Regions from separate parts of the Psychrobacillus sp. INOP01 genome, predicted to be linked through region 3. Evidence: riboswitches for the same ligand, from Rfam matches in the RefSeq annotation. Region 3 holds a riboswitch; each other region holds the start of a gene.

Region 1 (10,327 bases), 660 kb from region 3:
TGAAATTGACTCATTCATTTAACAACCCTTAAAAAGCTAGCTTTTCTTATTGAATCGAAATGAAATGGAATTGGTTTTAAATATTTCTAACAGATTATCAGCGATTTCCTCTGGTGTCTGTATACAACCACCGTTTATCCATTCCAGAATAACTCCGTAAGAACCATACATTTTATACGTATTAAAGTGCTCTAGCACAATGCCCTCATTTGCTTCATTTAAATATGTGATTCCTTCGAATACCTCTTTAAATTTCAAAAAGAATTTTTCTTTAAATCTAGGAATGGTATCTTCCAAGTTTAATAAACTATAAAAATTTCTATTATTATAAAAATGCCTAAAGAAAGTATTGGATGATGGTAAAATTAGGTCATACTCTACAATTTTCGTATCTATAAAAGGTTGATGAAATGCCACTTCTAAACCTTTTAAAATTTCCGCAACCAATTCTTCTGCTATATCTTCCTTATCCTTAAAATGTAAATAGAAGGTGCTTCTATTATAGTCAGCCTTTTCAACGATATCCGTGACCGTTACATTTTTGTATCCTTTTTCTTTCACAAGCTGCACAAAATGCTCCTTTAAGAGATTTTTTGTTCTCCGAATTCTTCGATCCCCCATCGAATGATTTTCTGAATTCATGAGCAATCCCCCTTGTTTTTTATACATAGTAAAAATTATACATGATTAGTCACCCTTGAACCAAACTCTTTGTGAGTGTCCTATATATTCCTAAGTTTGTTGTCTGCTAGATTCATCGATTATTCTGTCCGATTGAATGATTCGACCGATGTTGAGTGTTATTCGACCGATAATATTATATATTCGATCGATTATCACTAACATTTAACCGATTTCTCTCCTTATTCGACCGATTCGCCATTTTCTACAAGAAAACACTGCCAAGATGGCAGTGTTTCATTTTAGTCTACGACGAAATACCTTGCGTCAGGATGAGCAAATACGATAGCAGAAACAGATGCTTCGGGTTCCATCATAAATTCCTCTGTAAGCTCTACTCCAATTACCTCCGGTTTTATAAGGCCAAACAGTTTTGCTTGATCATCTAAATTCGGGCAGGCTGGATAGCCAAAGGAGAAGCGTTGTCCTTGGTATTTTGCAGCAAAACGGTCGCGCATTGTGAAATCCGTTGCATCTGGGAATCCCCATTGGTCTCTAATTTCTTGATGAATGCGTTCGGCAAATCCCTCAGCTAATTCTAGCGCAGTCGCTTGCAGTGCGTGGCTTTCTAAAAATTTTCCTTTGTCTTTTAGTTTTGCTGCTGCAGCACGAACTCCATGTCCTGCAGTTACCAGCATCAACGCAACATAGTCCATTTCCCCACTGTCCACAGGCTTTAAATAATCTGCTAAACAAAGGAATGGCAGGGCGGATTGGCGTGGGAATGTGAATCGCTCGATTACTGTTTTCGCGTCGGTTGGGTCATAGATAATTACATCATCTCCATCCGCTTGCGCAGGGAAAAATTGATATACCCCTTGTGGCTTCAAAATATCCGATTGTAAGTACCCTGTGACTAATTCATGTAACCCAGTTGCACGCTCGTCACTCTCCGCTAATAGTTTTTCACTATACCCTTTTAACCCTAAATGATGACCGATTAGCGTGCGCATATTCACATATGGATGCAAATGGGAGACCGAATAGTCTTTTAATACATGTCTACGAACATCTTTTGGTATATATACCTGAACATCTTCACGTACGGTTTTCACTGGTTTTTCTAAAATGGCTACGGCCTGCTTAGCTGAGCGATTAGCTTCTGCAATTTTTCGTTTTTCCTGTTGAATACCAAGTTCGACTAATAAAGTCTCTTTATCCACTTCATTTTGCAAACGATTGGCAAGGTCAAGTCCCTGCATCGCATCTTTCGCATATAATACTGGGCCATCATATTCTGCCGAAATTTTCGTTTCTGTAAAACGACGAGAAAGTGCTGCTCCACCTACTAGTATAGGCACATCAATACCTGCTTCTTTAAAATCCTGCGCAGTGATGACCATTTGCTGTGCTGATTTTACAAGTAGTCCAGAAAGTCCGATCATATCCGGCTTTTCCTTCCGAATAACCTCTATTAACGTGGCTGGAGTTACTTTAATTCCAACATCGATTACTTTATAACCGTTGTTGCTCAATATAATATCTACAAGATTTTTTCCAATATCATGCACATCGCCTTTAACAGTCGCAAGGACGATTTTACCTTTACCCGAATCATCCTCTTTTTTCTCCATATACTGCTCCAAGTATGCAACAGAGGCTTTCATTACCCCTGCACTTTGAAGAACTTCGGCAACTATTAACTGATTGTCATTAAACAGTCGCCCTACCTCGGCCATACCCTTCATCAATGGACCATTTATGACGTCTAGTGGTGCATCATACATTTGAAGTGCGGCTTCTAAATCTGCGATAAGCCCTTCCTTAGTTCCTTCAATAACGTAATAGGCAAGACGCTCGGGGACAGTTTTTGGAATATCATCCTCAGTCTTTTCTTTCTTTTTGTCCCGGTAAAAATCTGTGAAATCAGCAAGTGTTTGATCAGTCGTTGTAAATAATAGCTCATTAGCCATATCGATTTCCTCTTTAGGAATAGAAGCATATCTTTCAAGCTTTTCTGTATTTACAATTGCGTAATCCAGTCCCGCCTGTGTGCAATGGTATAAGTAGACAGCATTCAATACTTCACGACCAACAGGTGGAAGACCAAATGATACATTACTTACTCCTAAAATAGTTAGAGCTCGTGGCAATTTTTCTTTTATTAGACGAATACCTTCGATCGTTTCTACTGCCGACCCGATATATTGTTGGTCCCCTGTTCCGACTGGGAATACAAGTGGATCAAAAATTATATCCTCAGGCGCAAGTCCCCATTTATTTACTAATAAATCATAAGAACGCTGTGCGATTTCAAGCTTCCGCTGTCTCGTAACAGCCATTCCTAATTCATCGATCGTTCCAACTACTACTGCCGCACCGTATTTTTTCACTAGAGGCATTACTGCTTCAAATCGCTCTTCCCCATCCTCTAAGTTAATCGAGTTAATAATTGTCTTTCCTTGGGAATATTTAAGTGCTACTTCGATTACCTTTTCATCCGTCGAATCAATAACAAGAGGTACTTTAACTTTTTTTACTACTTCTTTCATGAAGTTAGTCATGTCCTCTAGTTCATCACGGTCAGGATTTGCAAGGCAAATATCAATAACATGCGCCCCACCTTTAACCTGTGCTCGCGCAATTTCAGATGCTTCTTCAAACTTTTCATCTACGATTAATCGTTTAAACTTTCGAGAGCCAATTACATTTGTACGCTCCCCGATGAATAACGGACGCATCGATTCATCGTATTGAAGGGGTTCTATACCGGAAACGACGTGCCCTTGACGACGCCCCGTCTCTACCGGTTTCCGCGGAGCAAGATCCTTCACTTCTTCACGTACTGCCCTGATATGAGCAGGAGTCGTGCCACAGCATCCACCTACTACATTCAACCATCCTTTTTCCGCAAAGCCACGGAGCTTTTTAGAAAGTGATTCTGGCGATTCATGATAATGCCCTTCTTCGTCTGGCAAGCCTGCATTTGGATAACAGCTAACATACCCGTCCGATAACTCAGATAGCGACCGAATATGATCTGTCATAAATTCTGGCCCTGTCGCACAATTCAAGCCAACTGAAAGTGGTTTAATATGTTCGATTGAAATATAAAAGGCTTCAATGCTTTGCCCTGCAAGGGTCGTTCCCATTGGTTCGATGGTTCCTGAAATCATAATAGGTAGCTCTTTCTTCAGCACCTCAAATGCCTGTTTGATACCTATTGTTGCAGCTTTAACGTTCAGCATATCCTGGCTTGTTTCCAGTAGGATAACATCTACTCCACCTTCTACTAAAGCCTTCGCCTGCACATAAAAATCGTTAGTAAGTTCATCAAATGTTATACCACCAGTGACCGACAATGTTTTTGTCGTCGGTCCAATTGCCCCTGCTACAAACCGTGGCCAATCAGATGTAGAGAATTCCTTTGCACATGTTTTAGCAAGTTTTGCTGCACAAAAGTTGATATCATGTGCTTGATCACCTAGATCATATTCATTCAATACGACCGGGGTTCCACCAAATGTATTCGTACAAATAATATCAGCACCAGCCGCTAAATATTCACGATGGACTTGTTCAATAACATCCGGTTTAACGATATTTAAATATTCATTACAGCCGTCGTATTCTTCTCCACCGAAATCTTCGGGACTAAGATCCGCATTTTGAATCATCGTTCCCATCGCACCATCAATAATTAGAATTCTCTCATGGAGTTGCTGCTCAATTAGATGTTTGGACATAGCTGAATTCTCTCTCTTTCTTACGATCAATTTCTTGAATATAATGAATTAACTCGAGGGACATATCGTATCTGAAAAATGGCGTAATAATATAAATGCCGTTAAATAGTTCTGCTGCTGTATCAATTAATTCCTTCGATATTTGGATACCTTCTGCAGTAGCACGCTCTCGATCTTCTCCACATAAACGCATACGTTCCAGCACTTCTTCGGACAATTTAATGCCCGGCACTTCATTGTGAAGAAATTCTGAATTTCGACTATTAGTCAGTGGCATAATGCCGATGAAAATAGGAGTCGATAAATGCTTGGTCGCTTCATATATTTCATGAATTTTTTCTTTCGAGTACACAGGTTGTGTGATGAAATAATCCGCTCCACATTCGATTTTCTTCTCTAGTCGCTTCACAGCGCGGTCAAGCACTCGAACATTTGGATTAAACGCGGCAGCTACAGAGAAGTTAGCTTTTTTACGAAGTGACTTTCCTGAGAAAGAAATACCTTCGTTTAATTGTTTTATTAGCTGAAGTAGTTCTAGACTAGAAACATCATAAACACTCGTTGCACCTGGGAAATCACCAATTTTCGTTGGGTCTCCTGTTACAGCAAGAATATCACGAATCCCAAGCGCATCCAGTCCCATTAAATGAGATTGGAGACCGATTAAATTACGGTCACGGCATGTAATATGAGCAAGGGGACGAATATTTTTTTCATACTTTAACATTGAACCCATTGCCATATTGCTAATACGTGGGGAGGCTAATGAATTGTCCGCCATCGTCACTGCATCAACTCCAGTAGCGTATAGCTGTTCCGCACCTTCCATAAACGTTGCCGTATCAAGATGACGAGGGGTGTCTAATTCAACAATAATCGTCCGTTCTGTTTTAGCTTTTTCATGAAGGGGTTGTGTGTTAGTCGGCTTGGCATCTTGAATAATAATAGGCTTTCTTGTCTCTACAACCTTACTAGTAATAGGTATTAAATGACCAATATGTTTTTTCACTGCTTCGATATGCTTTGGTGTCGTCCCACAGCAGCCTCCTATTAAGCGGACTCCCGCATCCCTTAGGTGCAATGCTGCTTTACCGAAATAATCGGCATCGGACTCATAGACAATCCGTCCTTCATCTATATCAAGCAGACTCGCATTCGGATAAGCTGATAGGAATGCTTTTTCTGGAAGCTTTACTCCTTCAAATGCTTGAATTGTATGATGGGGACCTAGTCGACAGTTGACTCCCACGACATTTGCTCCGATTGACTCGAGCTGATGTAGCGCATCATTCAGAGGTAAGCCATTTTGCAAAATACCAGGCTCATGCATAGATACTTGGGCAATGATTGGAATATCAGTTAGTGTACGAAGATGAGTCACAGTAGTCTTTAATTCTTCCAAGTCATAATACGTTTCAAGTAACAAACCATCTGGATCTCCCGCTAACAACTGGATTGCCTGCTGATCGAGTGAATGGATAATCTCCTGAAGCGAGGCATCACTTTTCCGAATTCCTAGAATACCCCCGATCGTACCGAGGACAAATTGATTGCCTGGTGCAGCAGCTTTTTTGGCAATTTGGATTGCCGCTTCATTTATTTCTTTCACTTGGTTTTCTAATCCATAGCGTGCCAGCTTAATGGCATTCGCCCCATACGTATTCGTTTGAATAATATCCGCTCCGGCCGCAATATAGTCTTGATGAATCTTCTCAATAATTTCCGGCTTCTTAATATTCAATTCCTCATTGCAATAGTCAATTCCATACGAATAAAGAAGTGTTCCCATTGCCCCATCCGCTGTCAGTATAGACGTCTGTAATTTCTCTAATAAACCCATTTGTATCCATCCTCTCCCATATAAAAAAGCCTTCCATGAAAAGAAGGCTTTACGAGTATGCAAGATACCACCTTCTCATCTTTCAAACTTTTGCAAAGTCTGCTGGATTTAGCACCTGACCAATTAATTGGCTGGTTGCTGAAGCGTCGTAGGGCCAGTCCCTCGGCTTCTCTTGATAAGAATTTCACTATTCAATTTTCTATTAGACATATCGTACCTTTATTCAACTAAAGCGTCAAGATATGTTTTGAATTTTCTATACACTTCGAGCGAGAAAATAATGATTCGACCGATGTTGAGCGTTATTCAACCGATAATATTATATATTCGACCGATATGACCAACTATTCGACCGATTATCACTCACATTCAACCGATTCTTACTCGTATTCGACCGATTCCTGCTTTTACTTCCACTTCCATGTATAAATTGTGTTTTTACCATTTCCACTTTTCACTAAATTCATTGAGTTTAAGATTCGACAAGCAGATTGTGAAGTATCCAGATGAAGAAATTTCTTACATTGCCGATTCTTAATTGTCTTCCCAATTAAAACAAACCACTCTCGAATCGCTTTCTCATGTGCTAGCCTGTCTACATGACCACAACGCTTACAGTTCCAACCATTCTTCTTTTTCTCTATGCCAAACACTCCACATTTTTCACAGCACACTCCAGTGTGTAAATCATTTGGATGGATGCCCCACCGACTACACATTGGATATGGAAAGTAAGGTTTGTGACTTGTAACGATTTCTTTACTCAATGCATGCATATCATTGCTAGACATACACTGTTTTTCGAGAGGAATTTTACGTAAATAGACAGGAATTGTTTGATGAAGAATAGCATTATATTTTGTGGGAGGTTCTATAACTCTAACTTTGAAGTTTGTTAATACAATTACTCCGTAAATAGGAATTGTCACACTTCGTTGTTTCATCCATTCGTCGAGTAAATAAATATTACGTTCAATCTGTATCTCGGGACTCTCAAATACATCCACTTTACCTTCTTCATTTTCTCTTTCTAATTGATAAGGATTTTCCTTAAAGCTCAACTTCCCTCCTATATTCTTACTCTCTAAAACCACTGCAAAATGCTGCGTCAAAAACACTGTATCAATCTGAAATTTCCCATACGATTCCAAACTTACATCGTGCAACACCACATATTCAAACGGAAATGAATACTTATGAAACACCTCGTCCACTCGAAATTCCCCATGAATCCCTGCCATCGCCAAATGCATTTTCGAACGAATTAATTCCTTCAACTCATGCATCTCTGGCAATCGCCGATCCAATAGTTGCAACCCAAAATAGCTATACTCTTCAGTACGCACTTTCATTATCAATAGATCACCCCATCCGCATCGTATCACAACCTTAATAATTGTAAATTCCACCAAATAAGCAACTATTTCATTTTCCCCATAAAAAAAAGGACCAAAATTAAATTTTGGTCCAAAAACTTATTCAACTATTGAATTTACGATTTTTTCTGCAGTTTCTTTACCGTTTTTAATACAAGCGACAATTCCAACTCCGTAATAAGAACAGCCTGCCAGTACTACGTTTGGCATTGCATCAGTCATTTTAGCTGATAATGATTGAATTGCCTCACCGTGTGCTAAATGATAGTTTGGCATTTGATCGTTCCATTTCGTTACTTCTATTACTTTAGGCTTGCCCGTTAATTTCAAGCTCATTTCAATGTCTTGGAGTGCAACTTCTACTAGCTCGTCCTCCGTCATATTTTTCATGCTCTCGAAGAATGGGCTTGAGCTCTTGTAGAACATACGTACAAGTAATTGATTGTCCTTTGATGTATGTGTCCATTTACGGCTTGTCCACGTGCATGCATTACATTTCACATCACTATTTTCGGACACGATAAAACCAGTGCCCTCTGCTGGAAGCTGCCCGTCTGGTATATCAAAACCAAGATATACACTAATAAGTGATGAATTTTTCAGGCTGTTGAAATCAGTATCCAACTCTTCGTCTTGAAGAATTGCCTGAGCTACATGATGAGGAGTAGCAAGCACTACACTATCTGCTTCAATCGTGTCTCCATTAGTCAATAAAACGATATAACGGCCATCCTTCTTTTCAACTTTCTTCGTTGCCACACCCTTAATTATCGTTGTTTCACTAAGTACTTCCTCTAAGCGGTCAATCAGTGTAGAAAGTCCATTCTGAAAAGAGATAAATTTTTTATTTGCATTAGCTTGAAACTTCGCTTTATTTTCTTCAAGACCCTTAATAATACTGCCATACTTATTTTTGTAATCAATCAAATAAGGCAATGTTGTAGCAATAGTAAGCTTATGTAAATCTCCAGAATACACACCAGATAACACAGGCACAATTTGTTTTTCAACTAATTCTTTCCCTAAGAAATATTCCAAAAATGACCCGACTGAGCTTTCTTTAGTGAAGGTTTCATTTGGTAATTCCAAATCTTTTAATGCTTCTTTTTTCCCTCCTTCTGACACTAGAGTGCTGCTATTTAACGACTCAATACTTGTGGGAATACCGAATACAGTATCTGCCGGAATTGCATGTAACTCATTGTTTGTGTAAATGTATGAAATGCCCGTAGAGTTGTACACCTTTTCATCTTCTAGCTGTAGCTCTTCAATTAATTTTGTGATGGCTTCGTTTCTTGCTACGATTGAATCAGCTCCAACCTCCATAATGAAGTCATCCTCCTGCATCGTATGAATCTTGCCGCCTAAATACTCGTTTGCTTCAACTAATACTAACTCTATATCTAAAGACCTTTCGTTTTTAAGTTTTTGCAAATAATGCATAGTAGAAAGTCCTGTAATTCCCCCACCAATAACCACTACTTTTTTCAACGTAACCACTCCTTATTTCAATTCATACAACTAGTATAAGCGTTTTTGAAAATATCGGATATGATTTACATCACTGCTAGAAGGTAAATTATGTACAAATGGAGAAGTTAGCTCTAATGATATCGTTCAGTAGTAAATCTGTATAGGAGGAGATAATACGGATTCGTTGTCAGTATTACATTTCTAGGTTCTATCATTTTTAGTATTCTTAATCTTAAATAAAAGGACCAATTAGAGGGTCCTTTTATTTGAAAGATATCTCTCATCTAACTTTTTTCTCAACATAAAGATAGGTAGAACTTTTTCATTTGCTACAACTTCTAAAAAAATTCAAATACTTAGTCAAAAACCCTTATATATATATTTAACTTTACATATACTAAAATATAATTTAGTTAAAAATATTGGCTATGTTAAAGGTGCGGGTTGATTTTTCTTAGTTTGTGAAGTGTTACACTTAAACTAACGCAGCAGTTTAGTCGAATAAATAAAATTAGAAAAAAGCGGAACTCTAGTTTGTTTATATTCGTATAATTATTATGATTTGATTATTATGACACTTGAAAGGTGGATTTTTTATGTACAAAGTGAATGGTATAGAAGCTTATGAAGCACATAATCGAACTGAGTTATTAGCAGGTTTAGAGGCAAAATCTGAATATATCCTTATTAAAGGAGACTATTATAAAGAAGTAAGAAAGATTATGGATACTCATCTTCCAGAGAACGAAAGTATAGGAGTGGCATTAGGAAGCGCAGGTGTGTTATCAATTCTTAATTATGCAATAGATGCAGTAAGAAATTCATTCAGTAATGCAGATAAAATGGATAAAAAAATTGACAGAAAGTTAAATTCATTCAAGGTTAAAAAGATTACAGATGATGGTTTATTATTGAGCTTAAAGCAGTTAGATTATTAGAACTTGCATACATAGAACTATTTTTGATAGTTCTATGTGAATAAATACACTTAAACAAACGGGTGCTTTAGTAAAAACATACACCAAAGTAAAATGAGCGTGGAGATATATTTTCCAGCTCATTTTTTTATGTGCATTTCAAATCAACCTTTGCCTTTAACATAGCCAAAATATTTTATTAATTGGAGGGTATAGGAAATGAGCCTTTTAGATATTTATTTACAAAAAAACGGGAAGAAACGGTACGATGTATTCAAAAAAACGGGAATAAGTCAGCAAATGCTCGCAAGTGTAAACAAAAAAGATATAAGCAGTTATTCAGTTAAGACGATA
Region 2 (10,327 bases), 260 kb from region 3:
CGTAGCAATTCCCCAGCGAAACCCCTCTTTTTTATGGTATCGCTTTTGCCAATTTCCTATTAATACTTTTGCTTCCTTTATGTCCTTAAACGTATTCAAATCATAATACTTTGTGACCTCGTCTTTTGAAAAATAATGAAATACTTCTTTTGCATCACTAGCTTCAATCGGTCGCAAAAAAAATCGTTCTGTTTCCAATCTTGGAAATCTCTTTTTATGATTATCATAAAGAAGTAAAACTACAAATTGAGCAATAGCTATTAACCCCGCTAAAATACTTATAAAGATACTGACCCAAATATGGTTCGCAATTTCTCCGTTTCCAATAGGCCCTACTCTCGGCTGATACATAGAATAGATTCCCCAGGCATTACCAGATAGAATAGCGAGACCTCCCAATAATAATATCCACTTTCCCATTCAACGACCTCCGTAATAGTTTCATTCGTTATATACTACCGAAAATCCTTGTTGAAATGAGATGCATTTTGTATTTATATTTTCTTCTCCTCGTTTAATCTCTCGATAAATTCTGAAATACTCATTTCACCTAAAACACCTACTTTGTGTTTTCGAACAGAAACTACATTTTTTTCCTTTTCTTGATCTCCTATAATGAGCATATAAGGATGCTTTTGCATAGCTGCTTCCCGAATTTTCAAGCCAATTTTTTCTACCCGATTGTCTATCTCCACTCGATACCCCATCTTCACAAGTTGTTGTTTTATTTCCTCTGCATACACGCTATGTGCGTCGGAAATTGGCAGTACTTTAACTTGAATCGGCGATAACCACAGTGGAAAACTACCTTGAAAATGCTCTAAAAGAATAGCTATAAAGCGTTCAATGGAACCGTAAATTGCCCGATGAATCATAATCGGTTGGCGTAATTGATTGTCTTCGTCGATATACCTGCAGCCAAACTTCTCAGGCATTTGAAAGTCGAGCTGAACAGTGCCACATTGCCAGCTACGTCCTAGGGCATCTAATATATGAAAATCAATTTTGGGACCATAAAATGCTCCATCGCCCTCATTTACTTGATATTCTACCTGCTTATGCTGAAGAACTGTTTCAAGCGCATGCTCTGCTTGATCCCAAGCCTCTACTGACCCCATATAATTTTCTGGTCGAGTGGATAGCTCTACCTTATAACTAAAGCCAAATTCTGAGTAAAATTCATCTACAAGGTCTATCACCTTAGCTATTTCACTTTCAATTTGCTCCTCCAAAACAAATAGGTGAGCATCATCCTGAGTGAATGCTCGAACACGTAATAATCCATTCAACGATCCAGAAAGCTCATGACGATGTACTAATCCAAGTTCTGCATATCTAATCGGCAGCTCTCGGTAGCTTCTTCGCTTACTATTAAAAATTAATACTGCTCCTGGACAATTCATTGGTTTAATCGCATATTTTTGATCATCTACATCTGCAAAATACATATTTTCATGGTAGTGATCCCAATGTCCTGATTTTTCCCAAAGCTCCTGCTTCATCATAATGGGAGTTTTAATCTCTTGATAACCTGCTCGTTGATGCTTTTCTCTCCACAAATCTTCAAGTACATTCCGCAATATCATCCCTTTTGGTAGATAAAACGGCATTCCTGGCGCTTCCTCCATCGACATAAACAGTTCCAATTGTTGCCCTAAATTTTGATGACTTACTCTTTCTTCTGCTTTCACTGACATGTTAATTCCTCCATTTTACATTTAAATTTTGTCTAACAAAAAAGACCACACCCATCCCGGTAAAGGGACGAGTGTGGTCGTGGTTCCACCCTAAATTTGCAACACGTAAATCTGTTGCTCTCATACAAGATAACGGTTTCCCGAATATGGATAATCGCATAAATGCTTTCCCCACAATAGCTCCAAGGTGGTAAATCATTTGTTTTTCTTTAGGGGCTTTCAGTCGGTGACCCCATTCTCTGATAAGAAAATATTAAATGATTCATGTCCTTTTCTTCGCTTGAATATTAAGTTTAGCTTTGTCTTGATTCAGTGACTTCAGGTATTCAACTTGAATCAGCCATAATTATTGCGACGAGCTTGGCAAGAGCTGGTAGTTTGAACTTCCTCAGATTGTAATATATACAGCATTCATCCCCTACTTATAGAAGTGGGGGATGAATGCTGAAAGAAGCTAAATACAAAAAGACCACACCCATCCCGGTAAAGGGACGAGTGTGGTCGTGGTTCCACCCTAATTTGCAACATAAAAAAATCTGTTGCGCTCATACAAGATAACGGTTTCCCGATCATGGATAATTACATAAATGCTTTCCCCATAATTGCTCCAAGGTGGTAAATCATTCGCTTTTCTTTAAGGGCTTTCAGTCGGTGACCCCATTCTCTGATAAGAAAATATTAAATGATTCATGTCCTTTTCTTCGCTATTTACTTATTAAAATTATTATTGTTAGTAGTATATGCAACAAAATTTAAATAGTCAACACTACTTTATTATTTTTTCTTAATGTTTCGCTTCGCCATTTGCTGTAACGGATCCCAAACGCCATTAAACGGAGGAGCATATGCAAGATCAAGATCCAATAACTCAGAAAAGCTCATTCGATGATAAAGGGCTGTTGCTAATACATCAATCCTTTTATCTACACCATTTCCTCCAACAATTTGACCACCTAATAGCTGTTGATCATCCTTACGATAAATCAATTTCATATGCATTGTTTCCTTGCCAGGATAGTAACCTGCAATGTCCGTAGCTTCCTGAACATGCACATCATATGAAATACCAAGCTGCTTTGCTTCATTCTCAGTCAGTCCAGTTTTTCCTAGCGTCAAATCAAAAAACTTCATGATGGAAGTGCCGACAACCCCTTTAAACTCAGTCATTTGACCAATCATATTTAATCCAGCCATTCTACCTTGTTTATTTGCAGTAGTTCCTAGAGGGATATAATCATTCAGTTGTTTAATACGATGAAAATGAGTTGCACAATCTCCTGCTGCATAAATATTTTCCACATTCGTTTCTAAATGATTATTTACTACAATTGCTCCGTTCGGGTGCATTTGAACGCCAGTACCTTCTAAAAATTCCGTTGTTGGTTTAACTCCAACAGCTACTAAAACTAAGTCTGTTGGATAGCCACCTTTGTCCGTTATTATCTTATTTACTCGAGTATCTCCCGTTAACGATTGAACTTCCTCATTTAATAACACTTCCACGCCATTAGCCTTTGCATGTTCATGTATTAAACATGCTACATCGTTATCAAATATGCCAGCAAGCTGATTCCCTCTTTGAATAATGCGTACCTTTTTTCCAATACTTACAAAGTTTTCAGCCATTTCTAATCCGATATATCCTCCTCCAATTATCGTAACCTGTTGAACATTTTCTAAATCTGCGATAATGGCCTCTGTATTTGGAATCGTCTTAATCGTATGAATCCCTAACAAATGACTACCATCCCATTCCGGAACTACTGGGGTAGCCCCCGTTGCAATAAGTAAACGATCATATTTTAAGATGAAATTATCTCTCGTTTGTAGGATGTCTCCTGACACAGTTTTATTTATGGGATCCACCTGAGTCACTTCATATCCTGTCTTTGCATCAATACCATATTTACTTCGGAACATTTCTACACTTCGAGCTATAACGTCTGTTGAAGAAGGCACATGCTGTCCAACTACATAGGGTAACCCACACTGCCCATAGGAATAGATATGCCCTTTTTCCAGCGTTGTAATCTGAGCTCCTGGATCGTTGCGTACAATTTCCATTGCCGCACTCATCCCCGCTGCATCCCCGCCAATTATTACATAGTGCATGAAATTTCCCCCTCTGCTTTGCTTCTTTTCAGTATTAGTAAACCTTTGTGTATATTATACACAAAGAAAAATACTCTTAGGGTTTCTCACTAACACTATACCATTTATATTCTATGTAAAATGGGGATGCCCTAATAGTTGGACATGCCCACCTGATGTTTAAACTGCTCGGTTCCAGAAGCGATGTGCAGCTATAGCATTTAAAAAACTATCTACAAAGCTCTTGCCAGTTTCTTTGGAGAGAACTCCCTCTTGACCAGTAAAGTGAAGGTTATCGACTAGTTGCTCTCCGCTAAATGTAGCACCGATCGGTTTGAAATGCGCATAGGCTTCCTTGATGAAATATGAAGCCTCTTTTTCAAACATGGCCGTTTTACCATGCGAGCTTGCTACATACACTGCATCAAACAATACAGAATCAGCAGTTAGGAATGTATGGTCTACCGGTAGTAGCGTCCCATCCGCTCCAGCGATTGATCCATGGTGATCACTCACTATTTCTGGCATTGTTCCTCCTGCTTTTAAGTCAGCAAGAATCTTAGCTAAATCCTCGTCAAATCCTTCTCCAACTAGAACAGCAATTTTTCGTGTTTGTGGTCTCATAATAGTATTCAACTGACTAAGTGCTGGTGAAGATTTTGTATTAGTGGGAGTACTTACACCTTGCACCACGAGCCCTAAATTTTCTGCCACCTTACTCGCTAAGTCCAAATCTACATGTGAAAACATTTCTAGTACTTGTTGACGAACGGTCAATTCTTTACATTTACCAAGCTCGAAGCTGAATGCACTAATAATATGCTCTTTTTCTGGATCACTCATGCTATTCCAAAATAACGTAGCCTGTGAGAAATGGTCTTTAAAACTCTCACTTCTAGCTCGAACTTTACGAGCATCTATCTTCTCCTGATAATGTGTATACCCACCTTCCACTTCACTAACAGGTGTTGGAGTATTTCCAGCAAGAGAGTTTTTATGGTAACTCACTCTTCCTACATTAATCGTTTGTCTTCCATATCCATCACGTTGATTGTTATGGAATGGGCAAACAGGTCTGTTTATCGGCAGCTCATGAAAATTAGGTCCACCTAGACGGATTAATTGTGTATCTGTATAGGAGAACAATCGTCCCTGAAGTAGTGGATCATTTGAGAAATCTATTCCTGGTACAACACTTCCTGGATGAAATGCAACTTGCTCCGTTTCGGCAAATACATTATCTACGTTACGATTTAATGTCATCTTCCCTAAAATTTTTACTGGTATCTCTTCCTCAGGCCATAGTTTAGTAGGATCTAAAATATCGAAATCAAATTTAAATTCATCTTCCTCTGCAATTAGTTGGACTCCAAATTCATACTCGGGATAATCGCCATTATCAATCGAATCATATAGGTCACGACGATGGAAATCTGGATCTTTCCCATTTAGCTTTTGTGCTTCATCCCAGACAACAGAATGGATGCCAAGTAACGGTTTCCAATGAAATTTCACAAAATGGGATTTACCTGCCTCATTAATGAAACGGTATGTATTTACACCGAACCCTTCCATCATACGAAAGCTACGTGGAATGGCACGATCCGACATTGCCCACATTATCATATGTGCCGTCTCCTGATTGTTGGCAACAAAGTCCCAAAATGTATCATGAGCAGTAGCTGCTTGTGGAATTTCATTGTGCGGCTCTGGTTTCAAAGCATGGACCAGATCCGGGAATTTAATAGCATCTTGAATGAAAAAGACTGGAATATTATTTCCTACTAAATCATAATTCCCTTCTTCCGTATAAAACTTCGTCGCAAATCCTCTAGCATCCCGTGCTAACTCACCAGAACCGCGTGATCCCGCCACAGTAGAAAACCTTACGAATACTGGGGTCTTTGTGCCAGGTGTTTGTAAGAATTTCGCTTTTGTAAATTCGCTCGCTGATTCGTATAGCTCAAACTCTCCATGAGCCGCATATCCTCTAGCATGCACTACACGTTCAGGAATACGCTCATGGTCAAAATGCGTCATTTTTTCACGGAAGTGAAAATCTTCTATCAAAGTGGGTCCCCGTTCTCCCACTTTTAAAGAAAATTCATCCTCTGATAGTTTTAGACCCTGATTTGTAGTCATAGCTTGACCTTGATCATCCACTCGGAATTCTTCTAATTGTTCATTTTTGCTGCTTACATTTACTTTCTTATTCAAGCTATCTCCTCCTCTATTTTTCTCTTCTCTATTTTTTATTACCCTGTATGAACTTTCAAAAACCCTTTAAAAAAATTCAATATCAATTCCGATTAAATTTATAGGAATTACTATTGACTTCATCTAGTTGAAGTAGTACGATTATTTCAACAACTCCATACTGCTTATTAAGAGAAGCTGAGGGACTGGTCCGATGATGCTTCAGCAACCGCCACAGCTGTGGTATGGTGCTACTTCCAGCAAGAAACTTGAGAGATAAGTGTACACAAAACTACTTACTCTTTTCATTTCTGGGAAGGGTTTTTTATTTTCTTTAAATACCAACTTAACTAATTGGAATAATTTATATTAAAGGAGACGACAACTTTGAATAATTTGTACATCAAAACGGAAAAACAGCAACTATGGATCGATCGTTTATATGTGTTAGAAGATAAATTTAAAAGTAAATCCGCCGAAATTGATGAGCAATCTATTTTCCCAAAAGAAAATGTGGAGGATTTGATCAAGCTTGGATATGCAAGCCTTACTCTACCCGAATCATATGGAGGCAATGGATTTTCTGTCTACGATATGGTTCTTTTACAAGAAACACTTGCTAGCTTTGATGCCAATACGGCTTTATCTGTAGGTTGGAGCTTAGGTGTTGTTGGTGAACTATTCGAAAACAAACTCTGGACGAAGGAGAAACTAGACTTTTTCGCAGCAGAAGTATTAAATGGTGCACTCGTAAATCGTTCCGTTAGTGAAGCACAAACCGGAAGTCCAACGCGTGGGGGTAGACCTGGAACTACTGCCATAAAAAACGGAGATTCTTGGGTATTAAATGGACGTAAAATATTCACGACCGCTTCCCCTGTACTTTCCTATTTTTTAACATCTGCTTGGATTGAGGAAAAAGAAAGAGTCGGCTTCTTCCTTATTCCTCGTAATACAGAAGGTCTTTCCATTGAAGAAACCTGGGATGTTATATCCATGCGCGGAACGAGTAGTAATGACTTAGTACTAAATAACGTATTCGTTCATGAATCGCATTTGGTAGAACTCCCTGAATTCGCTAGTGGCGGGAAGATAAATGGTTGGCTATTACATATACCAGCGACCTATTTAGGAATTGCACAGGCAGCAAGAGACTACGCAGTACATTTTGCCAATACCCATTCACCAAATAGCTTGAATGGACCTATAGCACAGCTACCAAATGTTCAGCAACTCATCGGAGAAATAGATTTGGAGCTTACGAAGGCTAGATTAGTCATTTATGGAGTTGCTACTGCCTATGACAATGAGTCTACAAAAGATTTACTTTCAAACGAAGTAAGCGTAGCGAAGCATATTGTTACTAATTCAGCCATCACTATTGTCGATAAAGCGATGCGTTTAGTTGGGGCTAAAAGCTTACAGCGAACTAATCCGCTACAACGTTATTATCGAGATGTCCGAGCAGGACTTCATAATCCTCCTATGGATGATATGACTATTAAAAAACTGGCACTTTCAGCGTTAGAAGAGGTAAAAAATAAAAACTTAGTGAAAAGATAAGGAGAATGAACATGAATAAGTATTTTAAATTAGCAGCAGTTGGATTTGCGTCTATTTCAATTTTAGCAGCTTGTAGTTCTGGAGAAGCTTCTACTTCCTCAGAAGGTGGAGATGTTCGCAAAGTAAAAGTAGCATATGACATGGCCTCTAAACCTATTTCTTGGTTAGACGACAACGGAAATGCAACTGGATACGACGTAGAGGTAATGAAACTAGTAGATGAACTGCTACCTGAATATGAATTTGAATATGTAGGAACTACAAGTGATGATCTATTAATCGGAGTAGAACAAGGCAAATTCCAAGTTGGGGTGAAAAATGCGTTTTGGACAGAGGAACGTACAGAAAAATTTATATTTCCACAAAAATTCCTTGGATTAAGTAGTGCAGGTCTCGTCTTGAAAAAAGAAAATGAAGATATTAAGTCCTTAGAGGATTTTGCATCTGCTGGATACTCTTTGGCACCGATTGCTGCAAATAATGCGCAGTATACAGTAATTGACGAATACAACAAAGCAAACCCTGATAATCCGGTTAAACTAGATGCTGGAGATGCATTTACAGTGGATGTAGTGCAATGGGTCAATGAAGGTCGCGTTGACGGGGGAGTAATTATTGAAGGACCATTCCAAAAACAAGTTTTAGATGAAAGTGGTCCTTATTACAACCTAAAAGATGAAGTTGTTTACAATGAGTTTGCTGTTATCAAGACATGGCCATTATTCAACAAAAAAGAACAAGAATTTGCAGATGCATATGATAAAGCTATAAAACAATTACAAGAAGAAAAGAAAACAAATGAACTTAGCACTGAGTTCTACGGCCGAGATCTTTTTGAAGTGTTAGACCAAGTAGAAAGATAATATCGGATTCCTATAAGGGCTGCCTAGCGTAGGATGCGCAGGCAGCCTTTCAAAATATCACAGGGGGAATAATGCATAATATGGAAAAATATTTTGATATATCGTACATATGGAACTCACTTCCGGTATTGCTTCCATTTTTACAAGTAACTTTTATGGTTGCGGGATTATCCATTATTTTCGGGACTTTTTTCGGTTTGATCCTTGCTGTGATGAAGCTTGGCAAGAGTAAAATTGCTAAAAAAACGGCAAATTTCTATACAACCATTTTAAGATGTACTCCATCTATCGTACTACTGTTTTTAGTGTATTACGGTGTACCTGCCTTAGCCGATAATTTCGGGTTATATTTACATGATTTAAATACAGCAGTATTTGTAGTCATTACCTTCACCTTACAATTCGCAGCTATAATGTCGGAGGTTATTAGGTCTGCCTATGAGTCCATCGAAAAGGGACAATTTGAAGCCGCTGTTAGCGTAGGTTTAAGCCCCTTTCAAGCATATAGACGTATCATTTTCCCACAGGCATTAGTTGTTGCACTTCCTAACTTTGGAAATGGACTTATAGCATTGCTTCAAGAAGGATCTCTTGCTTATACAATCGGGTTAATCGATATCGTTGGTAAAGCAAATTTAATCATTGCAGCAAACTACAATACACATGCATTAGAAATATTTATCGCACTTGCGATTGTTTACTGGGTTTTATCCATACTTATCGAAAAATTCTTTGACAAGCTTGAAAAAGTATTTAGCAAAGGAAAACATACAATTAACACAAATTAAGGAGTGTAAATAATGTCGGAAGGTCTGAATTATACATTTTTAATAGATACGTTCTTTATCGCATTATCCGGTGTGCCAATTACGCTTCTTGTTACAATTGTAGCTTTGCTTATTGCCCTACCTTTAGGTTTTTTATTGGCTTTAACACGCATCAATCAGATACCTGTTTTAAATAGATTTTCACAAATATATGTATCCTTCGTAAGAGGTACGCCGATTATTATTCAAATATTTATCGTTTATGCTAGTGTTCCCTTAATACTTTCTCTGTTTTTTGAGAGGTACAACATTAACATAAACGTCTACGATATCAATCCTATTTGGTACGCTTTTATCGTATTCTCTTTCAGCACTACCGCTATCTTGATAGAAGTATTTAGATCGGCTCTAAGTACTGTCAATAAAGGACAGCTAGAGGCCGCTCAATCAGTCGGTCTTTCGAATTTCCAAGCATATCGTCGAATCGTAATACCCCAAGCACTAGTCGTAGCATTACCTAATATTTGTACAGCTACCGTGAATCTAATAAAAGCTACATCACTTGGATATGCAATGTCCTTACAGGAAATTACATTGAAGGCGAAAGTAGCGGCAAACGTAGGTTATAACTATGTGGAAGCATATATAGATATTTTCCTTGTATATATTATTTTGTGTAGCCTTGTCGAATACGGATTTAAATTATATGAAAAACGCCTTCGCAGATACAAATATGTGAGCGCTTAAGGAGGGTTACTTATGTTAAAAATCAATGATATTCATAAATCATTCGGGAAGAATGAAATATTAAAGGGAGTCGACCTATCCATTGATAAAGGAGACGTAGTAGTAATTCTCGGTCCTAGTGGTTCCGGAAAAACGACTTTACTACGCTGCATTAACTTTTTAGAAAAAGCCGATAGCGGTAAGGCAACTTTTGGTGATTTACAAGTAAATTTGCATGATGCCTCTAAAAAAGATATCCATACCATCCGACAAAAAACAGCTTTCGTATTTCAAAATTATAATTTATTCAACAATAAAACAGCTCTCGAAAATGTAACAGAGGGACTAATCATCGGCCGTAAAATACCTAAAGATCAAGCAAATGATATTGGCAAAAGGGCTCTTGATAAAGTAGGTTTATCGG
Region 3 (10,327 bases):
CGTACTTTTTCCTGCACCATTTACACCAAGTAAGGCATGTACTTCACCTTTTTTAAGATCAAATCCAGCATTTTTCAAGGCATTTACTTTTCCAAATGATTTATCTATAGCCTTCATGGAAAGAAAAGGATTCAGCATCGATTGCTCCTTTCTTAGAAAAAGCTGTCCCATTAAACAGGACAGCTTAAATTCTTTTAAGTTATCTGTTTTCTTCTAATCCTTTTAATTCATCTGTGTAACCTTGATCACTTGCTCCCCAACCTTCAATATAGTCACTTAGTTCACCAGTCGTTACTGTTTCTTCCGGCAATTTAGATGCTTCTACAAAGACTGGTTCTAAAACGACCTTTTCTTCTACATTACCTCCGTTAATTTTTTGATATAAATAACGAACTTGAATACGACCGATATCCTTAGGATCTACTGCTGCCGATGCAACCCATGGACTATTGTCGTTTTGAATCATCTGTAAATCTTCATCACTCATATCGATACTATATACCTTAATATCCGTACGTCCTGCTTGTTCTATTGCTCGAACTGCACCTTTTGCAAACTCGTCCCAAGCAGCCCAAACAGCTGTAATTTCACCTTCATTAGGATATTGCTTTAATACCGCCTCCATTTGTGACTGAGTATCTAAAGCTGTATTTTGTGTTGCTGCACCGAATGTCGCGATTTCTTTAATCCCTGGATTCTCTCCTAGAAAATTCTCATATGCTACTTGTCGTCTTTCCATCGGTGCAAAACCTGCTACCCATATTTTCACGATATTGGCTTCACCATTTGAATCTTCCGCTAGTTTCTTTAACGTCATTTGAGCCATTTTTTCATCGCCTTGTTCTAAAGAAGTTACTCCTTCAACTTCTACTCCAGCATCAAATGCGACAACCGGAATTCCCTTTGCAACTGCATTCTCTACTCCTTGGTTTAGTGCTTCTTTTGTACCATGATCTATTAAAATACCGTCAACTCCTTGATTCACCGCGGCATCCAAATTGGAAGCCATTTTAGATAAATCCCCTTCAGAAGTAAACACTGTTACTGTTCCACCAAATTTCTCTACTTGCTCTTTTACACCTTCAATATATTGAGCTGAAAATGTCCCTAAATTTTGTTGCATAACTAATGCAATTTTCTTACCAGCTAGCGGATTTTCTGCAGCCTCTGTATCATTGTTAGAGCTAGATGACGTAGTTGCTTCCCCATTAGCTTTTGGCTGACATGCAGCTAATAAAACCCCTATAATTAAAATCGTGAATATCAACCAATACTTATTTGTTTTCATAGTCCTTCTCCTTTTTCAATTGAATTTAGTAATTCAGCTGAAATATTTTCAATATAATCTGGATAAATAATTCCTTTTTCCGTAATAATGGCAGTGATATATTTGGCTGGTGTCACATCAAAAGCAGGGTTAAATACTTTTGTATTTGATGGAGCAATAGCCTTGTCGTTAATATTAATAATCTCCTCTGCTTTTCTTTCTTCTATTGGAATTTCTGCTCCAGTATTTATGGATAAATCGAATGTGGAGGATGGTGCAGCCACATAAAATGGAATTCCATAAACGGAAGCAAGAATAGCTAAGTTCAGAGTTCCTATTTTGTTTGCTGTGTCTCCATTTTTTGCTATCCGATCTGCTCCAACAATAATTGCTTCTATTCCTTTTGCAACTATTGTGTGTGCAGCCATACTATCGGTGATAAGCGTCACATCGACACCTGATTGCTGTAGCTCCCACACTGTCAGCCTGCCGCCTTGAAAGATAGGTCTAGTTTCACAGGCGAATACTTCAAACTCTTTACCACGTTCCTTTCCTAGATGAAACGGAGCTAAAGCAGTACCGTACTTTGCAGTAGCAATAGAACCCGCATTGCAAATGGTCATTACCCTGGTTTTATCTTTAAGTAAAGAAAGTGAAAATTCGCCAATATTCCGACAGGACTCCTCGTCTTCCTTATGGATTCTCCTTGCTTCTTCGATTAGTACTTGTTTTGCAATTTGAACATTATCAATATGACTTGCTACGCTTAACAACCGGTTGAGTGCCCAAACCAAGTTGACAGCAGTTGGTCGAGATTCACCCAAGTATGTTGCATCTTTTTTTAGTATCTCTAGAAAATCTATCATCGAATTTGTGTTGTAGCTTTGTGCCTCTCTAGCTAATCCATACGCTGCCGTAATCCCAATGGCAGGTGCACCACGAACTTTCAGGGTAATAATTGCCTCATAAACGTCTTTAAGTGCTTCTAATTCTATATAGACAACTTCATGCGGAAGTTTCTGTTGATCTAAGATTATTAACCTCTTACCGTCCCACTTAATCGATAATGGAATACTCATTTTTGAATTTCTCCTAGCAACTCAATTAATGCATCTATTGAATCAATTTCCTGACGACTCACTATTAATCTTTCTCCTGCTTTAAGAGTTTGTTTTTTTAGTAAAATTCGTTGCTCTTTGTTTTCAATACTATCTAGGTCTTTTACATGTGCCAGTCCAATTGTTCTACGAATGAGCTCACAGCCTGCAAATCCAATTGAATCATGGAATATTTTCTCTAACAAAAATGCATCATATCCCTCTACGTCATTAAACAAGTCGAATTCACTTCGTTTTAAATACTCCGAAAATTTAGAGGAGAAAGTAATCCATGTGTTATGAATATGATCATGTATGACCTCACGTTTTTCGCCTTCTCTGGTAATCGATTGGACTATTAAATTTGCCAAAAACAAGCCTATATCAAATCCAATAGGACCGTAAAAAGCAAACTCTGGATCGATTACTTTAGTCTCTTCTTCACTAGCAAATATACTTCCCGTATGAAGATCTCCATGCAGTAAAGCTTCTGCTTCTGTCAAAAAGCTTCTTTTTAGCTTTGCCACTTCCAGTTTCAATAAATTATTATTCCAGATGGCTTCGACTTCTGACTGTAATCCAGGTTCAAAGTCATTTGTTTGATGATCAAAAAATGGATCCGTAAAGATTAAGTCTTCTGTGATCTTACATAGCTCTGGATTAGAAAATTCTACAACAAGTGCCTTTTTTTCAAAGGGGTGAAGTGCAAAGTCAGAAGTATGAAAAAGTGTTAAAGCTAGATATTCCCCAATATCAGTTGATAATTTAGGGTAGGACTCACCTTTTATCAATCCTTCTCGTGCTATTTTAAGATGAGACAAGTCTTCCATGACCGTGATTGCTAAATTTTCATCTGTTGCATAAACTTTTGGAACTAATCCAACTGCGTATTCTCCATGTTTTTGTAAGGCACTCGCTTCAATCTTTGCCCTTTTCAAAGTAAGCGGCCAACTCTCCCCGACTACTTTTGCATAGGGTAAGGCCTGTTTGATAATAACGCCTTTCCCACTTGCTTGATCTGTTATATGGAATACATAGTTTAGATTTCCATCACCAATCTCTTCGCAAACTAATTGAGCTTCGTTCGAGAATAATGATAATTCTTTTGCAAGTGAAATTGCCGTTTCTTTAGTTAATGATTCATATTGTTTCGTCGCTACTACCGCCATTACTATCTCCCTCTCATTTACAAAATAAAAAACCTCTTTCCAAAAGAAAGAGGCCAAGAATAAGAGATTCTGAACCTCTTATCTCTCAGAAAGTAAACTTTCTGATGGAATTAGCACCGTGCCTTACGGAATTTAACATTCCGGCGCATAAAGCGCCCCGTCTCACAACGGTATTACGGTCGGTTGCTGGGCGTCATCGGGCCATTATCCCTCTGCCTGCTCTTGATAAGAGTGCGGTACAACTATGATGTTTGTTTAGAATCCTAGCATATTAGAAAAAGCTATGTCAACAGTATTTTGAATAAATATAATTATTAAATTTCTTGTTGACAGAATTTTTAATGCATGGAATAATCAATATAATTTACTAAATACAAACTGAATATTTTTTCTTATTTAGAGCAGGTGGAGGGACAAGCCCTACGATACCCGGCAACCGATTCAATTGTGAACACGGTGCTAATTCTTGCAGCCAATGGGCTGAGAAATAAGAAGTTGTTAAACTATTAACCTCTTCTTATTTGAAGAGGTTTTTTTATATTAGGAGTGAAAAAATGAGCGGAATTACGGCGCACTATCAACTATACGGAAAATCTGGTTCTTTTGAAAAAAAAGCGGAAGATATTGCACTTGGATTGACTATTGGTTCTTGGACTAATTTAGCTTTGTTAGAACAGGAACAGCTACAAAAGCATAAAGGATATGTAAAATCCATTACTGAGTTTAAGGATATCCTGCATCCCATTCATCCAGAAAAAATTAAAGGAGAAATTAAAATACTCTATCCTGCAGCAAATTTTTCAACTGATATCCCAGCAATTTTAACAACTGTCTTTGGTAAACTATCCCTTGACGGTGAAGTAAAGTTATTAGATTTAGAATTCGACACGAATATATTGTCCCATTTTCCCGGTCCCCGCTTCGGCATTCAAGGTATTCGAGAAAAATTAGGAGTATATGAACGCCCGCTAATCATGAGTATATTCAAAGGAGTCATTGGAAGAGATATCGAATATTTGGCAGAACAACTTAAACAGCAAGCACTTGGTGGAGTTGATCTTGTAAAAGACGATGAAATTCTATTTGAAAATCCACTTACTTCTTTTGAAACGCGTATTACTACTGGTCGAGAAGTATTGAGGCAGGTGTATGAAGAAACCGGACATCGTACTCTATATGCAGTAAATTTGACGGGTCGTACATTCGAATTAAAAGATAAGGCCAAAAAAGCCCGGGAACTTGGAGCAGATGCACTCCTATTTAATGTTCACACTTACGGATTAGACGTTCTTCAGGAGCTAGCGGAAGACGAGGAAATCCAATTGCCACTCATGGCACACCCGGCTTATAGTGGAGCATTCACGTCCTCAGCATATTATGGGGTTTCAACATCACTAGTTCTTGGAAAACTTACTCGTTATGCAGGAGCAGACTTTTCATTGTTCCCTTCTCCTTATGGTAGCGTTGCACTTGAAAAGTCTATAGCTCTTTCTTTAGGTGATGAGCTAACAAAAATCAGTAAGGTTAAACAATGCTTTCCAGTCCCATCTGCAGGCATTCACCCCGGTCTCGTACCACTATTAATGGATGACTATGGAATTGATAGCATTATTAATGCAGGGGGTGGTGTACATGGGCATCCCGCAGGTGCAACTGGAGGTGGTATAGCTTTTAGGCAGGCCGTATCAGCTGTTTTGGAAGGGATTCCGTTAGAACAGGCAGCGAAACAACATAGCGAACTAAAAACAGCACTTGAATTATGGGGGTGATCATATGAGTAAACTTGTAGTTTTTTGTGACTTTGATGGAACCATTACCAATCAGGATAATATTATGGCAATCATGAAAAAATTTGCTCCACCAGAATGGAATCAAATTAAAGATGATATTTTAGGTCAACGAATTTCCATACGAGATGGTGTAGCAAAAATGTTCTCTCTCCTACCTATTGAGTCAAAAGCAGAAATTATTTCTTTTGTACGTCAACAGGCTATCATCCGTGATGGGTTTAGTGAATTTGTATCCTTTACAAAAAATCATGACATCCCTCTTTACATCGTAAGTGGCGGGATAGACTTTTTCGTCCATAACTTACTAGAGCCATTCGGACCATTTGCAGGAGTTTATTGTAACGAATCCAATTTTTCTAAAGAAACAATTCACATCGAGTTCCCGCATAGCTGTGACGAACAATGTACGAGCCAAGGCTGTGGTTGCTGTAAACCCTCTATTATTCGTACACTTCTTGACCAAGATGCTGCGAGCGTTGTAATAGGCGATTCTATTACCGATCTAGAAGCAGCAAAGTTGGGTGATATCATTATTGCAAGGGATTTTTTAATCGAAAAATGCGAGGAACTAAACATTCCATATGAGCCTTTTGAAAATTTCCACGATGTGATAAAGATTATTGACGCTAAGTTAGGTGTGAAATTATGACTTTACAAGATAAATGGGAAGAACTAGCGGACATAAAAGATGAACTAGCCGCAAGAGATTGGTTTATGGGAACTAGCGGAAACCTTGCTATTAAGGTACATGATAATCCTATGGAATTTTTAGTAACAGCAAGCGGAAAAGATAAAAAAAAGAGGACATTGGAAGACTTTCTACTTGTTGATGCTGATGGAAACCCAGTGGAAAGTACTCATTTAACACCATCTGCCGAAACATTACTACACTGCGCAATATATCGTGAAACAAATGCAGGTTGTAGCCTTCACATCCATACAGTTGCAAATAACGTTATCTCCGAATTATATGGAGATGAAGGTACAGTTGATTTTCAAGGTATTGAACTCATTAAAGCTTTTGGAATGTGGGAAGAAGATGCAATACTCTCTATACCAATTATTCCAAACTACGCTCATATTCCAAAACTTGTAGAAGCTTTTGCACCTTATATTTCTGCTGACAAGGGAGCTATCCTTATTCGGAACCATGGTATAACAGTTTGGGGAAAAGATGGGTTCGAAGCAAAAAAACTGCTTGAGGCTTGTGAGTTTTTATTTCAATATCAATTAGCATTACATCAAATACACTCAAAATAGAAAGGAAGATTTTTGATGGCTATTATTAAAATCCAAGAAACAAGTGAAACAATTGAAGCACAAAACGAGGTAGCAGCATTTTTAGAAAGTCAGGAAGTAATTTATGAACATTGGGATATTGACAAGTTACCAGAAAACCTTCGTGAAAAATTTGACTTAAGCGACGAAGAAAAGCAAGAGATTCTACAAGCTTTCCAAGTGGAAATAGACGATATCTCTACTCGTCGTGGCTATCAAGCAGCCGATATTATTTCTCTATCTGATTCAAACCCTAATTTAGATGAACTGTTAAAAAATTTCGAACGCAAGCACCTTCATACGGACGATGAAGTTCGTTATATTGTAAGTGGCCATGGTGTCTTCATAATACAAGGCAAGGACGAACGCTACTTTGAAGTTCATCTTTCACCCGGTGACTTAATCTCCGTTCCTGAGAATATCACACATTACTTCACATTATCAGAGGACCGTAAAGTTGTTGCTGTTCGCATATTTGTAACAACAGAGGGCTGGGTTCCAGTTTATCAAGAGGAGGCAGTAGAACAATAATTGGTACTCCCACTTACGCTATTTCTTCTAAAAACTAAGTAAAACCAGGTAAAAGACGCTAAATCTAAGATCAAAATATGTTCCTATCGTTTTCAGTGGCTTTGAATAAATTTTCTGCATTCATTACCTAACAAAAGAGGCTTGGCATGACTAACGTCATGCCAAGCCTCTTTTGTTAGGTAATCTTATAGCGTTTGTCTGCCTGTTGCCCTCCTAAAAATTTTAGAAACCGATTCTAAATACTTTTGAGAAGAAGAGAAGAAACTCTTTCCTACACATAGAAGAAGCGCCAGAAGATACAATTTCTGACGCACCTCTCCTTCGCTATTGAATAAACACTTACTTCTTTGTATTTCCATTACTATATTAATGTTGAGTACTACTCACTTAATTGATTGCAGTGGAACGCGTCCGCCTGAAACCGAAATCAGTAGTATTATTGGATAAATTCTTTTTCAATGTCTATTCGGTAGATTCCTTTAATATCTCGTAATCTACATCCATTTGCTTCAAAAATACGTCTCATGTGCTTATTACTTGTATCTGTGCTCCCCACATACAACTTCGCACCTAATGTTTTCAAGAGTTCTAATGAAATAGCATGAAATTTCGTTCCGTACCCCTTACATCGTTGTTCAGGCACAACCCCAAAATAAAACATTCTTCCCTCATCAGTAGTATCCTGTTCAATATGAGGAATACTAATTCCATAATTCATACTATCTTGAGAAAAGATAAAGCACTGGTCTCGCCAATTAGCACCTAATTCACGTTCAAGTGACTCCATTATTTGCCTGATAGAAAACAATTTATTTTTGTTAGCTGAACCACTCCTACATAAATCGTACAATGTAGCAAAATCCGAATCAGTAACTCGGCTATCAGAAAGAGCTTCTACTTGGAATGTATTCGACGCTATATAAGACCCATCTAATACCTTTGTGTACTCCACAATAGAAGACACTTTCTTAAACCGACGCTTTAAAAGCCAGTCCTCATTCTCTTCATCCATCAGAAGTGATAGATATGCCACTCTTTGTTCTTTCCACTCTGTTAATAATTTATCAAATGCAACTAAGTATTCTATGTTTGGAATATGAGATACTTTTAGCTGATCCACAAGCCAGTATTCTTGATCTTTTTTAATCAGATTGAAAAGGTTCACCTATCGATTCCTCCAAGCTGTTGTTAGCTTAATGTGCGTTTTAAGAAAGCTTTTGTTCGTTCTTCCCTTGGATTGTTGAAGATTTGTTCAGGAGGACCTTCTTCGGCAATTACTCCTTTATCCATAAAAACAACCCGATCAGCAACTTCTTTAGCGAACTCCATCTCATGTGTAACTATTAACATAGTAAGTCCCGTACCTGCTAACTCTTTCATCACTTTCAGCACCTCTCCAACCATTTCTGGATCAAGTGCCGAGGTTGGTTCATCAAATAACATGACATCCGGTTCCATAGAAAGTGCTCTCGCTATCGCAACACGTTGCTTTTGTCCACCTGATAATTGCTTTGGTTTGGCATTTACATAATGATCCATACCGACTACTTTTAAGTATTTTAACGCAATTTTTTCGGCATCTTCTTTAGAGCGTTTTAACACTTTTACTTGACCGACCATACAGTTATTCAACACATTATGGTTGTTGAATAAGTTAAATTGTTGGAAAACCATTCCTAGCTTTGTTCGGTAGGCATGGATATCATGTTTTTCATCTAAAATATTCTCTCCGTTATAAATGATTTGCCCGCCACTGGGCTTTTCTAACAAGTTTATACAACGAAGTAAAGTGGACTTCCCTGATCCAGAGGAACCAATGATGCAAACAACTTCTCCCTTGTTCACCGAAAAATCTATATCTCTTAGAACCTCATGATTTCCGAAGGATTTACTTAAATGTTGAACTTCGATGACATTTTCCATAGATTTTTCCTCCTTCGTTTAATCTAAATTAGTATTATTTTTGGTTAACATAAGTTGTGGTGGTGGCTGCCCAATCATGCTGTAGTTTTCAGGTCCATCTAATTTTCTTTCTATATAACGTAATATTAATGTTACAGTAAACGTCATAACGAAATACAAAATACATGCTATAAAGAACGGTTCAAAGTACTTAAAGCTTATACCTGCAACTGTTTTCGCTTGAAAATATAGTTCCGTGACACCGATCACGTTTAATACCGATGTATCTTTAATATTTATGATAAATTGATTGCCTGTTGCTGGCAAAATATTTCGGATTACTTGAGGTAAAACAACACTCCACATTGTTTGAACGTGATTCATACCAATTGCTTGTGCAGCCTCGAATTGTCCTTTATCAATCGAAATGACACCACCCCGCACAATTTCTGCCATATAAGCTCCCGTGTTAATCGAAACGATGAATATCGCTGCCATTGTGCGGTCCATATCTATTCCAAAGGCTAGCGCAGACCCATAGAATATCACCATTGCTTGTACAATCATTGGTGTTCCTCTGAAAAATTCAATATATACAGAAAGTATCAGATTAACTATTTTTAATACAATACGTTTTAGTTTTCTTTCAGGCGTAGGAATTGTACGAATAACCCCTGCCAGTAAACCAATAACTGCTCCAATAATCGTCCCAATTATGGAGATTAATAGTGTCATTCCTGCTCCACGAAGGAACATCGGCCAGTTACTTGTAATCATCGAAATAATATATTCTATGCTCATACATTTCCCTCCTTCCAAATAAAAACCGACTGCAAAAAGATGCAGCCGGTATCACTTCATCCTTATTCTGCCGCTGGTTGGTTATTAATAGCAGCATCCATTATTTCTTGTCGCTCTTCTTCAGAAATTTCCGCTAAAATTTTGTTGATTGCCTCAGTTAAATCACTATCTTTTTTCAAACCTACAGCCACTGCTGTATCCTCTTCTTTTGCTTTAAATCCTTCCGTAAATTCAACCATTGCGAAGTTTTTATTTGCAGAAGAAGCACTAATCCCTTCTGGGCGCTCAGATACATAGCCATCAATAACTCCAGATTCCAAAGCTACACGCATTGCGGAGAAATTATCAGAGGCTGGTTGTTTTTTCACATCTTTAATTTGATCGATTACACCATAATGTGAAGTATTCAGCTGACCCGTAATTTTAGCACCACTAAAATCTTGAATAGAAGTAGCCCCTTCAAAAGGACCACCTTTTTTTACAACCATAACA

What was found. Region 3 has a riboswitch for S-adenosylmethionine ahead of mtnW (2,3-diketo-5-methylthiopentyl-1-phosphate enolase). Riboswitches for the same ligand answer to the same signal wherever they lie in the genome.
Region 1: linked by a shared signal. The riboswitch ahead of KD050_RS07075 (bifunctional homocysteine S-methyltransferase/methylenetetrahydrofolate reductase) and the one ahead of mtnW (2,3-diketo-5-methylthiopentyl-1-phosphate enolase) in region 3 are both predicted to bind S-adenosylmethionine.
Region 2: linked by a shared signal. The riboswitch ahead of KD050_RS09110 (acyl-CoA dehydrogenase family protein) and the one ahead of mtnW (2,3-diketo-5-methylthiopentyl-1-phosphate enolase) in region 3 are both predicted to bind S-adenosylmethionine.

What each region holds. Positions count from the first base shown of each region.
Region 1 is NZ_CP073315.1:1,401,668-1,411,994, forward strand. Features, by position in the region: gene KD050_RS07065 (TetR/AcrR family transcriptional regulator) at 37-642, opposite strand; gene metH (methionine synthase) at 924-4,367, opposite strand; gene KD050_RS07075 (bifunctional homocysteine S-methyltransferase/methylenetetrahydrofolate reductase) at 4,348-6,207, opposite strand; SAM riboswitch class I at 6,280-6,389, opposite strand; gene KD050_RS07080 (nuclease-related domain-containing protein) at 6,615-7,559, opposite strand; gene KD050_RS07085 (protoporphyrinogen oxidase) at 7,683-9,074, opposite strand; gene KD050_RS07090 (hypothetical protein) at 9,653-9,994, shown strand; gene KD050_RS07095 (helix-turn-helix domain-containing protein) at 10,193-10,327, shown strand, end outside.
Region 2 is NZ_CP073315.1:1,807,575-1,817,901, forward strand. Features, by position in the region: gene KD050_RS09090 (GNAT family N-acetyltransferase) at 1-420, opposite strand, end outside; gene thrS (threonine--tRNA ligase) at 495-1,697, opposite strand; gene KD050_RS09100 (FAD-dependent oxidoreductase) at 2,472-3,809, opposite strand; gene KD050_RS09105 (catalase) at 3,969-6,005, opposite strand; SAM riboswitch class I at 6,167-6,267, shown strand; gene KD050_RS09110 (acyl-CoA dehydrogenase family protein) at 6,372-7,547, shown strand; gene KD050_RS09115 (transporter substrate-binding domain-containing protein) at 7,559-8,410, shown strand; gene KD050_RS09120 (amino acid ABC transporter permease) at 8,491-9,198, shown strand; gene KD050_RS09125 (amino acid ABC transporter permease) at 9,211-9,924, shown strand; gene KD050_RS09130 (amino acid ABC transporter ATP-binding protein) at 9,937-10,327, shown strand, end outside.
Region 3 is NZ_CP073315.1:2,064,071-2,074,397, forward strand. Features, by position in the region: gene KD050_RS10495 (sugar ABC transporter ATP-binding protein) at 1-138, opposite strand, end outside; gene KD050_RS10500 (sugar ABC transporter substrate-binding protein) at 200-1,288, opposite strand; gene mtnA (S-methyl-5-thioribose-1-phosphate isomerase) at 1,285-2,346, opposite strand; gene mtnK (S-methyl-5-thioribose kinase) at 2,343-3,533, opposite strand; SAM riboswitch class I at 3,609-3,765, opposite strand; SAM riboswitch class I at 3,923-4,027, shown strand; gene mtnW (2,3-diketo-5-methylthiopentyl-1-phosphate enolase) at 4,088-5,302, shown strand; gene KD050_RS10520 (2-hydroxy-3-keto-5-methylthiopentenyl-1-phosphate phosphatase) at 5,307-5,972, shown strand; gene KD050_RS10525 (methylthioribulose 1-phosphate dehydratase) at 5,969-6,583, shown strand; gene KD050_RS10530 (1,2-dihydroxy-3-keto-5-methylthiopentene dioxygenase) at 6,599-7,132, shown strand; gene KD050_RS10535 (hypothetical protein) at 7,569-8,297, opposite strand; gene KD050_RS10540 (amino acid ABC transporter ATP-binding protein) at 8,321-9,055, opposite strand; gene KD050_RS10545 (amino acid ABC transporter permease) at 9,074-9,835, opposite strand; gene KD050_RS10550 (transporter substrate-binding domain-containing protein) at 9,898-10,327, opposite strand, start outside.